DNA from 2 places in the Burkholderia arboris genome. Region 1 is predicted to be linked to the other one. Evidence: predicted binding sites of a transcription regulator. Region 1 holds the regulator's gene; the other holds the start of a gene.

Region 1 (7,482 bases):
ACGCCCGACTGCGACGTGTACAGCACGTTCGCGACTTCCGTCAGGTTCATGTTCTGGCGCACCGCTTCGCGCACGAACCGCAATTGCTGAAAATTCATGGGTATGCCTCTTAGGCTGTCGTTGTTTGATTGTCGATCTGGAGCCTGTTCCGCCCCCTGCCCTGCATTTTCTCGTCAATGCGCGGGAAACACACGCACCGCGCGCGGCACGGCCGTCGCACCGTCACCGACCTGCAGCGACAGCGCACGCCATGCGTCGCGATCGAGCTCCGCCTCGAGCGCACCGCCCGCGCGCGCCTCGAGCTCCACGCGCACCGATCCGCCGAGCGGGATCACGCGGCGCACGTCCACCGCGATGCCGTCGCGATGCCCTTCGCCCGCCGGCCACAGCTGCAGATCGTGCGGCCGCACATAGGCATTCGCGGGGCCCGCGAAATCGGCGTCGACCGCGATCGGCGCAGCCGCGCCCTCGGCAACGAAGCCACGCCCGGCCACCGTGCCCGGCAGCCGGTTGGCCGCGCCGAGAAACTCGTACACGAACGCGCTCTGCGGATGATCGTAGACGTCCTGCGGGCTGCCGACCTGCTCGACGTGGCCGCGGTTCAGCACGACGATGCGATCCGCGACTTCCAGCGCCTCCTCCTGGTCGTGCGTGACGAAGATCGTCGAGATGTGCAGGTCGTCGTGCAGCCGGCGCAACCAGCCGCGCAGCTCCTTGCGCACCTTTGCGTCGAGCGCGCCGAACGGCTCGTCGAGCAGCAGCACCTTCGGCTCGACCGCGAGCGCGCGGGCCAGCGCGATGCGCTGGCGCTGGCCGCCCGACAGCTCGGACGGATAGCGCTGCGCGAGCCAGTCGAGCTGCACGAGCTTCAGCAATTCGTGCACCTTGTCGCGAATCACGGCTTCCGACGGCCGCTCGCGGCGCGGCTTCACGCGCAGCCCGAACGCGACGTTCTCGAATACGGTCATGTGACGGAACAGCGCGTAGTGCTGGAACACGAAGCCGACCTGGCGGTCGCGCGCGCCGACCGACGCGACGTCGAGCCCTTGCAACACGACCTGGCCGGCGTCCGCGTGCTCGAGGCCCGCGATCACGCGCAGCAGCGTAGTCTTGCCGCAGCCGGACGGACCGAGCAGCGCGACCAGCTCTCCCGGCGGAAAATCGAGCGACACGTTGTCGAGCGCGGTGAAATCGCCGAAGCGCTTCTGAAGGTTACGGACGGTGATACCCATTCTGGTTGCCTCTTTACGATTTCGACGAAACGGCGGCGACGGGGCCGGCATGTGCGGGAACGGCGTCGCGCGCGCCCAGTTCGGCGGCGAGGTGACGCTCGGCGATCAGCTTCAGCGCGAGCGTGACGAGCGCGAGCAGCGCCAGCACCGACGCCACCGCGAATGCGGCCGCGAAGTTGTATTCGTTGTACAGGATCTCGACGTGCAGCGGCATCGTGTCGGTCTGGCCGCGGATATGGCCCGACACGACCGACACCGCGCCGAATTCACCCATCGCGCGCGCATTGCACAGGATCACGCCGTACAGCAGGCCCCACTTCACGTTCGGCAGCGTCACGCGGCGGAAGATCTGCCAGCCCGACGCACCGAGCACGCGCGCGGCTTCTTCCTCGTCGGTGCCTTGTGCCTGCATCAGCGGAATCAGTTCGCGCGCGACGAACGGGAACGTGACGAAGATCGTCGCGAGCACGATGCCCGGCACCGCAAAGATGATCTGCACGTCGTGATCCTGCAGCCACGGCCCGAGCCAGCCCTGTGCGCCGAACAGCAGCACGTACACGAGGCCCGAGATCACCGGCGACACCGAGAACGGCAGGTCGATCAGCGTCGTCAGCAGCGCCTTGCCGCGGAATTCGAACTTCGCGATCGCCCACGACGCGCACACGCCGAACACGAGATTCAGCGGCACCGCGATCACGGCGACGGTCAGCGTCAGCTTGATCGCCGACCACGCATCGGGATCGGCCAGCGATTCGAGATAGAAGCCGACGCCCTTGCGCAGCGCCTCGACGAACACCGCGGCGAGCGGCACGACGAGGAAGAACGCGAGGAACGCCAGCGCGATGCCGGTGAGCAGCCAGCGCACGACGCGCGACTCGCTGACGGGGTCGAGCCGTTTCGCGGCCCGCGCGGCCGGCGACGGGGTTTTCAGCACGACGGTGGCCTCCTGGCTCATTGCTGGCCTCCTGCCGCGACGGCGGTGACGGTGGCGGGCGCGGGGCCGCTGGCGCCCTTGCTCGTGCGGCGCTGCAGATACCACTGCAGCGTATTGATCAGCAGCAGCATCAGGAACGACACGACCAGCATCACGACCGCCAGCGCGGTCGCGCCCGCGTAGTCGTACTGCTCGAGCTTCGTGATGATCAGCAGCGACGTGATCTCGGATTTCATCGGCACGTTGCCGGCAATGAAGATCACCGAGCCGTATTCGCCGAGCGCACGCGCGAACGCGAGCGCGAAACCGGTGAGGAGCGCCGGCAGCACGGCCGGCAGCACGACGCGGCGGAACGTCAGCCAGCGCGACGCGCCGAGGCACGCGGCCGCTTCTTCCTGCTCGCGCTCGAAATCCTCGAGCACCGGCTGCACGGTACGCACGACGAACGGCAGCCCGATGAAGGTCAGCGCGACCAGCACGCCGGCCGGCGTGAACGCGATCTTGATGCCGAGCGGCGCGAGATACTGGCCGACCCAGCCATTGGTCGCGTAGACGGCCGCGAGCGAAATGCCGGCGACCGACGTCGGCAGCGCGAACGGCAGGTCGACGATCGCATCGACGAGGCGCTTGAACGGAAACGTGTAGCGCACGAGCACCCACGCGACGAGGAAGCCGAACACGGCGTTGATCAGCGCGCCGCCAAGTGCGGACGTGAACGTCAGCCGGTACGACGCGAGCACGCGCGGCGACGTGACGGCGGTGACGAACTGGTCCCACGACAGCGTCGCGGTCTTCAGGAACGTGGCGGCGAGCGGGATCAGCACCACGAGGCTCAAATAGGCCACCGTGATGCCGAGCGTCACGCCGAAACCGGGCAGCGCGCTCGGCTTGCGAAAGGTGTACGTCGTCATCGGATGCTCTTGCTGGGTCGATGCTGCTCATGGGTCCGACGCAAACGCCGGCGCAGTGAATCGCGCCGGCGGGCAATCGGGGATGCGGCGCGCTGTCGTGGCGCGCCGCTGTCGTTATGGCGTTACTGCGGCTTGTAGATCGAGTCGAACACGCCGCCGTCCGCGAAATGCGTCTTCTGCGCACTCGTCCAGCCGCCGAACGTGTCGTCGACCGTGTACAGCTTCAGCTTCGGGAACTGCTTCGTCAGTTCCGCCGGCACGTTCTTCGAACGCGGCCGGTAGTAGTTGCGCGCCGCGATTTCCTGGCCCTGCGGGCTGTACAGGAAGTTCAGGTACGCGTCGGCCAGCTTGCGCGTGCCCTTCTTGTCGACCACCTTGTCGACCACCGCGACGGGCGGCTCGGCCAGGATGCTCACCGACGGCACGACGATCTCGAACTTGTCGGTACCGAATTCCTTCACCGACAGGAATGCCTCGTTCTCCCATGCGATCAGCACGTCGCCGATCCCGCGCTGCACGAAGCTCGTCGTCGCGCCTCGCGCGCCCGAATCGAGCACGCCTGCGTTCTTGTAGAGCTTCGTGACGAATTCCTTGGCCGTCTGCTCGTTGCCGCCCGGCTTGTGCACCGCGTACGCCCATGCGGCCAGGTAGTTCCAGCGCGCGCCGCCCGACGTCTTCGGGTTCGGCGTGACGATCGAGATGCCCGGCTTGGTCAGGTCGTCCCAGTCCTTGATCCCCTTCGGGTTGCCCTTGCGCACCAGGAACACGATCGTCGACGTGTACGGCGACGCGTTGTCGGGCAGGCGCTTCTGCCAGTCCTTGTTGACGAGCCCCTTGTTCGCGAGCGCGTCGATGTCGTACGCGAGCGCCAGCGTGACGACGTCGGCCTGCAGGCCGTCGAGCACCGAACGCGCCTGCGCGCCCGACCCGCCGTGCGACTGCTTGAAGTTCACGGTCTCGCCCGTCTTCGCCTTCCACTCCTTGCCAAACGCCTGGTTGAAGTCCTGATACAGCTCGCGCGTCGGGTCGTACGACACGTTCAGGAACGTCGTATCGGCCTGGGCATGCGTCGCGACGCCCAGCGCCGCCGCCGCGCCCAGCGCGAGTGTTGCGATCAGGCGGCCCACTCCGCCCACCAGCCCCGTATTGCGCTTCGCCATCCTTGGTTCTCCAGTGTTGTCGGTGTTGCGATGTCGGGCCAGTCTAACGAACGGGTTACATGATTAAAAATAATCGTTCTTCATTTTTTAATACTCAAAAGTGCTAACGCAGACGGGATGGACGGTTGCGGCAGATAAACCGCCGTCCGGACGTCGCGAAATCACGCCGGAACCGGCGTGATCGCGTCGAACCTCACGTAACACTTGAAATTCGCGAAGTACTGTATAAAAATACAGCTCACTGTCTATCCATACAGTTGAGCCATGACCAAACTCACCGCCCGTCAGCAGCAAGTGTTCGACTTGATCCGTCGCGCGATCGAGCGCTCCGGATTCCCGCCCACCCGCGCCGAGATCGCGGCCGAACTGGGTTTCAGCTCGCCGAATGCGGCCGAGGAGCACCTGCGCGCGCTGGCGCGCAAAGGCGTGATCGAGCTGGCGGCCGGCGCGTCGCGCGGCATCCGCCTGCTCGGCATCGAAGATGCCCCGCACCAGTTCACGTTGCCGCACGCCGGCCTGATGCAGTTGTCGCTGCCGCTCGTCGGCCGCGTCGCAGCCGGTAGCCCGATCCTCGCGCAGGAGCACATCTCGCAGCACTACGCATGCGATCCCGCGTTGTTCACGAGCAAGCCCGACTACCTGCTGAAGGTGCGCGGCCTGTCGATGCGCGACGCCGGCATCCTCGATGGCGATCTCCTCGCCGTGCAGAAGCGCACGGAAGCGAAGGATGGCCAGATCATCGTCGCGCGTCTCGGTGACGACGTCACGGTCAAGCGCCTGATGCGCCGGCCGGGCGGTCTCGAGCTGATCGCGGAGAACCCGGATTACGAAAACATCTTCGTCAAGGCCGGCAGCGCCGAATTCGCGCTGGAAGGCATCGCCGTCGGGCTGATCCGCTCGGGCGAACTCTGACATTCCGTCTCGCTGAGGAGAACATCATGGAACGCCTTGCCCGTCTGCTGCCTTTCCGTCAATTCGGCCGCCTGCGTCATCTGCGCGGCCGCACGCCCTGCGCACCGCTGTCCGCGGCCGCGCCCGTGCAAGAAGAAGTCGCAGTCGAACGGCAGGCGTCCCTGCTGCCGTCAGCGCTCCCCGCGTTCGCCCGGGTATCGCTGAACGCCGGCCTGAATCACGCGGAACCCGCGCGTCGCGCACCGGTGCGCGTCTATCACGGCCGGTCGCGCCTGATCATGGTCGGCACGATCGATGCCGTGTGCCGGATGATCGATCGCTGCATCGCGGAGGAACGATCGGCTACGCCGGGCGGTCTCTGATTGCGGAACATCCCCGCACCGGAGGCAACGTGACTGGATCGCCGAGCCGCGCATGGCGACTCAAGCCCCTGCTGATCGTCGCGCTGATCGTCGTCGTCATTGCGGCGATCGGCTATGCGTACGCGTCGCCGTACGTCGCGCTCGGTCGCCTGAAATCGGCGATCGATGCGCGAGATGCGCAGGCGATCAGCGAGTATGTCGATTTTCCGTCGCTACGCATCAGCCTCAAACAGCAGGTCACGGAAGAGTTGATGCGCCGGATCGACGCTGTGAAGAAGAACAACCCGTTTGCGGTGATCGGCGCGCTGATCGGGTCCGCGTTGATCGGCCCGCTGGTCGATGCGTACGCGACCCCGGAGGGCGTGGCCGCGCTGATGAGCGGATTGCCGCCGCGCGGCAATCCGGGCGAGCGCCCGCCTGATTTGTCGAATCTGCCGCAAGGCAATACACCGGGCGGCGCACCAGCCGCAACGCCGGCCAATCCGGCGCCGGCAAGTGCCGCCGCTGCGAGCAGTAACGCATCCGCTGCGACCGCGTCGTCAGCGGTGCCCGCGCCTGCCACGCCGGCGAGCCCGAGCGAGGCGACGCATCCGCAGCAAACCAGCGCGGGCTACCGGAATATCGATGAATTCGTCGTGACGTATCAGCGCAGCGCCGACGGCACGCGCTATGCGGCGGTATTCCACCGCTTCGGGCTGTTTTCGTGGAAATTGTCCGCGATCGACCTGCACGCATAACAGGCCGCGCTCGACGCCCGCACCGCTGAAGCGGTGCGGCGCCTGACCAGCACGCATTGCCGACCAGGCAACCATCGCGTCTTTAGATCATTTGCCGTTCGCCGTGGCCGCTTCACGCTCGCGCGCGATTTCGGCTTTCTGCTCTTCCGCCGACGAGCACGCCACCAGAATGCTGCAGTTCACGCGGTCGAGCAGTTGCGTATTGCCCGAGCCCATCCACCATCGCGACAGTCCGCTGCGGCACCGGTGGCCGACAACGACGAGGTCGACCTTCAGTTCCGACGCAAGATTCGCGATTTCGTCGATCGGATAACCGAACGCGAAATGGCCTTCGGCCTGCACGCCACGCTCGCGCAGCCAGTTCACCCCTTCCTCGAGGATTTCGCGCGCGGTTTCCTCGAAGCGGCCGCATGCGACATCGGTCAGCAAACCTGCACTTTGCGCAATGCTCGAACGCATGTCGACGACCGACAGCAAGTGCGTTTCGGCCTTCAGGTCCATTGCGAGATTAGCGCCGCAGCGCAGTGCCTTGCGCCCTTCGAGCGTGCCGTCGTAACACAGCAAAATCTTGTTGTAGCTAGCCATGAAACCTCCCTATCGCGACAACGAGCCTACGCATTCATCATGGTGCGCCGCAATTCAGGACGCAAGGGATGGAAAACGCTGATTCGCCCCGCGCGGCGCGTGCGCGATGATGCAGTGCACGATCGGTGCGCGCATGCATCGCACCGTGCAGGCATGCCCTGAAGAGACGCAGCCGATGCACTAGAATGGCTCGTCCGTACTCCAGCGGGTCATATCGCGCCGGCGTCGTTCGCTTCGGTCATGCCCATGTGACACGCATTCGTCCGATCCGTTCGCCAACCGGCCAGCCGGCGGGCAGCGGAACGCACCCGCTCACAACGACAACATGCCCATGTCCGTCGCACCGATCGATTTCCGCAACGTCGAAAAGCGCTATGGCGACAAGCTCGTCGTCAACGGTCTGTCCTTCAACGTCCAGGCCGGCGAATGCTACGGCCTGCTCGGACCGAACGGCGCCGGCAAGACCACCACCCTGAAAATGCTGCTCGGCCTCACGCACCCCGATGCCGGCACCATCTCCCTATGCGGCGAACCGGTTCCATCGCGCGCGCGGCATGCACGCCAGCGCGTCGGCGTCGTCCCGCAGTTCGACAATCTCGATCCCGACTTCACCGTGCGCGAGAACCTGCTCGTGTTCAGCCGCTACTTC
Region 2 (7,482 bases), on a different replicon from region 1:
TGAACTACCTGAACGAAGCCGGCCGCGAATTCGGGCTGATCGCCGCGGGCCTCGGCCTCGAGCGCTTCCTCGACGTGCGGATGGACGAAGCCGAGGAAAAGGCCGGCATCCAGGGCGGCACGCCGCGCACGATCGAAGGGCCGCTGTATGTCGCCGGCGCACCGGAATCGGTCGGCCATGCGCGTCTCGACGACGGCACCGATCCGGGCCAGACGCTGATCATGCGCGGCCAGGTGCTCGGCCAGGACGGCGCACCGATCGCGAATGCGCTCGTCGAGGTGTGGCACGCGAACCACCTGGGCAACTACTCGTACTTCGACCAGTCGCAGCCCGCGTTCAACCTGCGCCGCTCGATCCGCACCGACGCCGACGGCCGCTACAGCTTCCGCAGCGTGCTGCCGGTCGGCTACAGCGTGCCGCCGGGCAGCAAGACCGAGCAACTGCTCGACCAGCTCGGCCGTCATGGCCATCGCCCGGCGCACATTCACTTCTTCGTTTCGGCGGACGGTTATCGTAAGCTGACGACGCAGATCAACATCGACGGCGATCCGCATCTGTGGGACGACTTTGCGTTCGCGACGCGCGACGGCCTGATCCCGCCGGTCAAGCAGGCCGAAGGCGCGGAAGGCAAACCGTACGGCGTCGACGGGCAGTTCGCGCTGATCGACTTCGATTTCTCGCTGCTCAAGGAAAAGCAGGACGTACCGGGAAGCGAAGTCGAGCGGGCACGCGCGCAGGCCTGAGCGCCCTTCCCGTTCGACGAATCGACAACTCAAGGAGTGCAGGATGCTGTTTCATGTGGAAATGACCGTTCGCCTGCCGGCGGACATGGATCCGGTCAAGGCGGCCACGCTGAAGGCGGAAGAAAAGGCGATGTGCCAGCGGCTGATGAACGAAGGCGTCTGGCGCCATCTGTGGCGGATCGCCGGGCAATATGCGAACGTCAGCATCTTCGACGTCGAGAGCGTGCAGCAACTGCACGACCTGCTGAGCCAGCTGCCGCTGTTTCCGTACATGGAGATGGAAGTGCGGGCGCTGTGCCGGCATCCGTCGTCGATTCGCGACGACGACCGGTAAGCAGCGGTGAAGCGCGGCCGTGACCGACGGCCGCGAGCTGCCCGACCCGGGCGGCCCGCGATGTCTCGCAGGCTGCGCGGGTCGTTTTGCGTTTGGCGGCGATTGCCCGTGCCGTACGGCATCGGCGTGCGCGGCAACCGTCACGCGGTCAGATGCGCCGCAAACCCCACCTTCCCCGGCGCGATCCCGTCCTTCAGCGTCAGCGCGGGAATCTCGTAGTCGCCGGTGTTCTGCTGCCGGAACGGAATCGGCTGCGTGGTCCACAGATCGTCGAGCCGCCGGCCGAGCGCCGCGCGCGTTTCGGCGAAGCGCGCTTCGTTCATCTTGCCCGTCCGGTAGATCACGAACGGCGGCAGCACGTCGAACCCCGGGTAATACAGCACGCCGTGCTGGATCGGAAACAGCACGTCGTCGATCGGCCCGTTGATGCCACGCGGGCTGTAGTGCGACTCCCACCCGCCCGTCGTGACGACCACCATCGCCCGCTTGCCGGCAAACATGCCTTCGCCGTAGCGATCGCCCCAGTGCGTATCGGAATGCTCGCCAACGCCGTACGCGAAGCCGTACGCATACACACGCTCGAACCAGCCCTTCATGATCGCCGGCATCGAGAACCACCACAGCGGGAATTGCAGGATCACCGCGTCGGCCCACTTCAGCTTCTCCTGCTCGCGCGCGATGTCGTCGCTTTGCGTGCCGGCCGCAAATGCGCGCTTCGAGTCGAGCGACGGATCGAAGCGCGCGTCGGGCGCACGATCGGTCACGTCGTTCGCATCGAACGCCGCCTTCCAGTTCATTGCATACAGGTCGGTCACCTGCACCGCGTGGCCGGCCGCTTCGAGATGCGCGACGGCGAAGTCGCGCAGCGCGCCGTTCAGCGAACGCGGTTCGGGATGGGCATACACGATCAGCACCTTCATGTTCGTCACTCCGTGGATTGAATGACTGCAGGATGCCGCTGCCAAAGGTATATTTGAAATGAATTCCTGATATTCCAGGTATAGCCATGAATAATCTCAGACGGCTCGATCTGAACCTGCTCGTCACGCTGGACGTGCTGCTCGCCGAGCACAACGTCACGCGCGCGGCCGAGAAGCTGAACATGTCGCAGCCGTCGGTCAGCGTACAGCTGCAGAAACTGCGCGACGTGTTCGGCGATCCGCTGCTGTTGCCCGGGCCCCGCGGGATGCGGCCGACCGCGCGCGCGGAAGCGTTGCGCGCGCCGTTACGCGATGCGCTCGAAGCGGTCGAACGCGCGGTGATTCCGGCCACGCCGTTCGATCCCGCGACCGCGACGGACACGTGGCGCGTGGCCGCGACCGACTACGGCGAATCGACGATCGTGCTGCCCGCGCTGAATACGCTGCGCTCGGCCGCGCCCGGTACGCGGCTCGCCGTCGTCGAACTCGTACCGCCGCGCATCGAGCAGGATGCCGAACGAAACGGCATCGACCTCGCGTTCCATACAACCGAGGGTTCGCCGCCCGGCATGCGGCGCCTGCCGCTGTTCGTCGAGCGCTACGTGCTGATCGGCCGCGCCGGGCATCCGAAGCTGAAACGGCGCCCGACGCTCGCGCAGTTCGGCACGCTCGAGCACGTGATCGTGTCGCCCGACGGCGGCGGCTTCTTCGGCGTGACGGACGAAGCGCTCGCGAAGGTCGGCGCCGCGCGGCGCGTCGTGCTGTCGGTGCCGCACTTCCTGTTCGTGATGTCGGCCGTTGCGAGCACCGATCTCGTCGCGATGCTGCCCGAGCGGCTGGTGCGCGACGTGCCCGCGCTGCGGGTGGTGGACGCGCCGGTCGAGGTGCCAGGCTATGAAATGTCGATGCTGTGGCACGAGCGCGTGCATCGCGATCCGGCGCATCGGTGGCTGCGGGAGACGATCGCGGCAGCGGTGTAAGCCGTTCGCCGGATCGGTACGGCCGCCCGCTGCGAGCGCCGCGGCACGAAATCCTTCATTCGGGGCTTGAAACCCCGCCAAACACTGTATATATTTACAGTGCTTTTGCACCATTTGACCCGAATTCCGTCATCCACAGACGAACGGACTTTTGTGAGGCGACCATGTTCCAGGCATCCGCATTCGATCCCGAGCAACCCGGCTTCAATCCCGTCCACTTCGAGCGCGCCGCGCAGCGGGCGGTCGTCGATTTGCAGCGTGTCGCGGGCGGCCCCGCGCAACGGGCGCTCGGCCTGCGGCGCCGCACCCATCCTGCGGCCGTCCGCACGATGAGCTGGCAGGCGCTGCTGAACGTCGAAGAGCTGGCATTCTCGAATGCCGGTTTCCTGAACCGCAACGATCCGGCCGTCGTCGACGCGTTCATCCGGCTGCGCGACAGCCGGCTGGTCGCCGCGGACGTCGAGGAACCGGTCGACTGGCGCCGCGACGATGACGACCTGCCGGCCATCTACCTGATCGTCAAGGCGATGCTCGACGCGGAAGAGGAAGAACGGGCCGAAGCGGCCTGACGCGTCATGACCGTTCGCGGTCACGATCTGCCGGAGCCGCGCCGCCACGTTGCGTGGTGACGCGGTCGGCGCTGCCGTTCATGGCGGCCCTGCGTCAGCAAATCGGCGCGCCGGACGGCAGCCGCAAACCGTCGCGCAGGCGGCTCTCCGCCGCGCGACGTCCGTCCAGGCGACCGTCAAAGCCGTCGCCCGTTACAGCCTTGCCGCCAGCCGTGAGCCCTGATCGATCGCGCGCTTCGCATCGAGTTCGGCGGCCAGTTCCGCGCCGCCGATCAGATGCACCGAGCGCCCGGCCGCCTGCAGCGGCGCGAGCAATGCGCGCTGCGGCTCCTGCCCCGTGCAGAGCACGATCGTGTCGGCTTCGATCAGCTCGTGGTCGGTGCGCTGCTCGCCGTACGACACGTGCAACCCGCGCGCGTCGATCCGCTCGTAGTTCACGCCACCGACCATCTTCACCTGCTTCATCTTCAGCGTCGCGCGGTGAATCCAGCCGGTCGTCTTGCCGAGCCCCTTGCCGAGCGGCGCGGCCTTGCGCTGCAGCAGCGTCACTTCACGCGCGGGCGCCGAGACCTGCGCACGCGTCACGCCGCCGCGCGTCGCGGCCGGGTCGGTCACGCCCCACTCGGCCTTCCATTCTTCCAGATCGAGCGCCGGCGATTCGCCGTCCTGCACCAGATACTCGGCGACATCGAAGCCGATCCCGCCCGCGCCGACCACCGCGACCCGCCGTCCGACCGGCTGCTTGCCCGCGAGCACGTCGATATAGCTGAGCACGTTCGGCCCGTCCTGCCCCGGAATCTTCGGATCGCGCGGCGCGACGCCCGTTGCGAGCACGATCTCGTCGTAACCGCCCGCGATCAGGTCGCTCGCATCGACGCGGCGGTTCAGGTGCAGGTTCACGCCGGTCAGCTCGACCTGGCGGCCGAAGTAGCTCAGCGCTTCATGAAACTCTTCCTTGCCCGGCACCTGCTTCGCCATGTTGAACTGGCCGCCGATCTCCGCTGCGCCGTCGAACAGGTCGACGTGATGGCCACGCTGCGCGAGCACGGTCGAGCATGCGAGCCCGGCCGGCCCCGCGCCGACCACCGCGATGCGTTTCGGCTGCTGCACGGGCGTGTATTTCAGCTCCGTCTCGTGGCACGCGCGCGGATTCAGCAGGCACGACGCGATCTTGTTCTTGAACGCGTGATCGAGACACGCCTGGTTGCAGCCGATGCAGGTGTTGATCTCGTCGGCGCGGCCTTGCGCGGCCTTGACGACGAATTCGGCATCCGCGAGCAGCGGGCGCGCCATCGACACCATGTCCGCGCAGCCATCCGCGAGAATCTGCTCGGCCACTTCCGGCCGGTTGATCCGGTTGGTCGTCACGAGCGGAATGCCGACCTCGCCCTTCATCTTCTTCGTCACCCACGCGAACGCACCGCGCGGCACCGACGTCGCGATCGTCGGCACACGCGCCTCATGCCAGCCGATCCCCGTGTTGATGATCGTCGCGCCCGCGCGCTCGACGGCCTTCGCGAGCTGCACGGTTTCGTTCCAGTCGCTGCCGTCCGGAATCAGGTCGAGCATCGACAGCCGGTAGATCAGGATGAAATCGCGGCCGACCGCTTCGCGCGTGCGCTCGATGATCTCGATCGGCAGACGAATGCGGTTCTCGTACGAGCCGCCCCACTGGTCGGTGCGCTTGTTCGTATGCATCGAGATGAACTGGTTGATCAGGTAGCCCTCGGAGCCCATGATCTCGACGCCGTCGTAACCGGCTTCGCGCGCGAGCTTCGCGCAACGCACGAACGCGCGGATCTGCCGCTCGACGCCGCGCGCGCTCAGCTCATGCGGCGCGAACGGCGAGATCGGCGACTTGATCTTCGACGGCGCAACCGCGAACGGGTGATAACCATAGCGGCCCGTATGCAGGATCTGCAGCGCGATCTTGCCGTCCTCCGCATGCACGGCGTCCGTGATCTCGCGATGCCGGCGCGCGGCGGCCGACGTCATCAGCGTGCCGCCGAACGGCTTGGTCCAGCCGGCCACGTTCGGCGCGAAGCCGCCCGTCACGATCAGGCCGACGCCGCCACGCGCGCGCTCGGCGAAATATTCGGCGAGGCGCGGCAGCGTCTTGCGGCTGTCTTCGAGGCCCGTGTGCATCGAGCCCATCAGCACGCGGTTCTTCAGCGTCGTGAAACCGAGATCGAGCGGCGCGAGCAGGTGGGGAAAGGAGGTTGTCATGATGAATCAGCCCAGAGTCGATGCCTGCCATCGTAGGCGCGCGCCGCCTTGAGCGTGAGGGGGCAAACAGCCATAATGCTTGTCATTTCCGGCCAAAACGACATGACCTCCCTTCTCGCCAAAGACCGCCTCGGGCTGCGCCGGCCGACGATTCCGGTTGCCTATACGCGCCTGCTGCTGCAGGCGCTGAGCGCACGCGGTGTCGACCTGGCCGCCGTGCGCGCCGGCACCGGCTTGCGCGATGCGGTGCTGGCCGAACCGGACGCACGCGTCGCGCCGTCGCAATGGGGGCGGCTCGTGCTCAATGCGATCGAGATCGGCGGCGATCCGGGCATCGGGCTCGCGTTCGGGCTGCTGTTGAAACCGACCGTGCACGGCTTTCTCGGCTACGCGACGCTGACCGCGCGGGACATCCGCGAAGCGCTGTCGGTCACGCAGCGCTACTTCCGGATGCGCAATCGCCAGTACCGGCTGACCTATGCGGAAGACGAACGCGGCGCGACGCTCGAACTGCACGGCGTGCAGGCAAGCCCCGTGCTGCAGCATCACGTGATGTTCGAATTCGTGCTGACGGGGCTCGCGCAGAACATCTCGCAATGGGCCGGGCGCGCGTCGCCGCCGATCAAGCTGCAGTTCGCGTGGCCGGAGCCTGCGTATTTCGCGCGCTATCGCGACCAGTTGCCGCCGGTCGAATTCGGCTGCACGGCGAACGCGCTGTGGATCGCGCGCGACGTGCTCGACTGGCCGCTGCCGCTCGCCGACGAAGTCGCGCACCGGCAGGCACTCGTGCAGGTCGAGCGCGAATATGCGCAGGTGCGCCAGGAGGAAGGGGATCTCGTCGAACGCGTGCGCGCGGAGCTGGCGCGCGCGGCAGGCGAATACCCGGGGCCGGAAATGCTCGCCGATGCCTTGCTCGTATCGACGCGCACGCTGCGGCGCCGGCTGGAGGAAGCCGGGTCGAGCTATCGGCAGTTGCTCGACGAAGCACGGTTTCGCGACGCGAAGCAGTTGCTCGCCGCGTCGGATCTGGACTTGAAGACGATCGCCGAGCGCTTGCAGTTCACCGACCCGGCGAATTTCACGCGCGCGTTCCGGCGCTGGGCCGGGCAGACACCGAGTGCGTACCGGGAAGCGGCTGCGGACGCGGCACGCGAGTAAAGCGGAACACTCACATGCGATTCATCAGCCACCAACGGTAATCCGCGCGCCGCCCTCCCCCTCACCCGCCTCGATCCGCACATCGCCCGTCGCGGCGACGATCGCGTCGTACACGTCGTCGCTCACGCACACCACCGGCACCGCGATCGCATACAGCTCGGCGGCCACGATCGCGCCGATCGAGATGATCAGGTCGCGTTCCTTCAGCACGATCCCGACCGGCCCCGTGCCGTTGCGCACGGCTTCCGCGAGCACGCTGCTGCTCGAACTCGAGCCCTTCGCATGCGGCATCACCATCACCTTGCCGGCGAGGCTCGCCCCGGCCTGCGGATGGCCGCGATCGACGATCCTGCCCGCGCCCGAGTCGTAGCCGCCCCAGAAGCTGAGCGGCTTGTCGAGCACGAACGGGCGTGCGCATGCGCTGCCCGGCACGAGCGTGTCGCCCGTCAATTGCTTGCCCGTCGCTTCAGTCATCGAATCGCACCTTTCCTTCGTACGCCGACCGCACGCATTCGCGCATGCTGCCGTATGCCACCGTCACGCCGATGTTCG

Evidence for each region. The regulator LexA, encoded in region 1, represses DNA repair genes until DNA is damaged. The targets are predictions, from matches to a motif close to ACTGTATNNNNATACAGT.
Region 2: the regulator LexA is predicted to act here: its motif matches at 3,061-3,078, upstream of OHZ10_RS22915 (DUF2471 family protein).

Annotation. Positions count from the first base shown of each region.
Region 1 covers NZ_CP109821.1:1,752,521-1,760,002, reverse strand. Annotated here, with positions in the region: gene OHZ10_RS08410 (CysB family HTH-type transcriptional regulator) at 1-98, opposite strand, end outside; gene OHZ10_RS08405 (sulfate/molybdate ABC transporter ATP-binding protein) at 174-1,232, opposite strand; gene cysW (sulfate ABC transporter permease subunit CysW) at 1,246-2,187, opposite strand; gene cysT (sulfate ABC transporter permease subunit CysT) at 2,184-3,077, opposite strand; gene OHZ10_RS08390 (sulfate ABC transporter substrate-binding protein) at 3,200-4,237, opposite strand; gene lexA (transcriptional repressor LexA) at 4,502-5,149, shown strand; gene OHZ10_RS08375 (hypothetical protein) at 5,176-5,511, shown strand; gene OHZ10_RS08370 (DUF2939 domain-containing protein) at 5,541-6,248, shown strand; gene OHZ10_RS08365 (universal stress protein) at 6,336-6,833, opposite strand; gene nodI (nodulation factor ABC transporter ATP-binding protein NodI) at 7,165-7,482, shown strand, end outside.
Region 2 covers NZ_CP109822.1:1,229,846-1,237,327, reverse strand. Annotated here, with positions in the region: gene catA (catechol 1,2-dioxygenase) at 1-743, shown strand, start outside; gene catC (muconolactone Delta-isomerase) at 787-1,077, shown strand; gene OHZ10_RS22925 (NAD(P)H-dependent oxidoreductase) at 1,218-1,997, opposite strand; gene OHZ10_RS22920 (LysR family transcriptional regulator) at 2,084-2,977, shown strand; gene OHZ10_RS22915 (DUF2471 family protein) at 3,142-3,546, shown strand; gene OHZ10_RS22910 (NADPH-dependent 2,4-dienoyl-CoA reductase) at 3,739-5,772, opposite strand; gene OHZ10_RS22905 (AraC family transcriptional regulator) at 5,848-6,930, shown strand; gene OHZ10_RS22900 (aconitase X swivel domain-containing protein) at 6,955-7,404, opposite strand; gene OHZ10_RS22895 (aconitase X) at 7,397-7,482, opposite strand, start outside.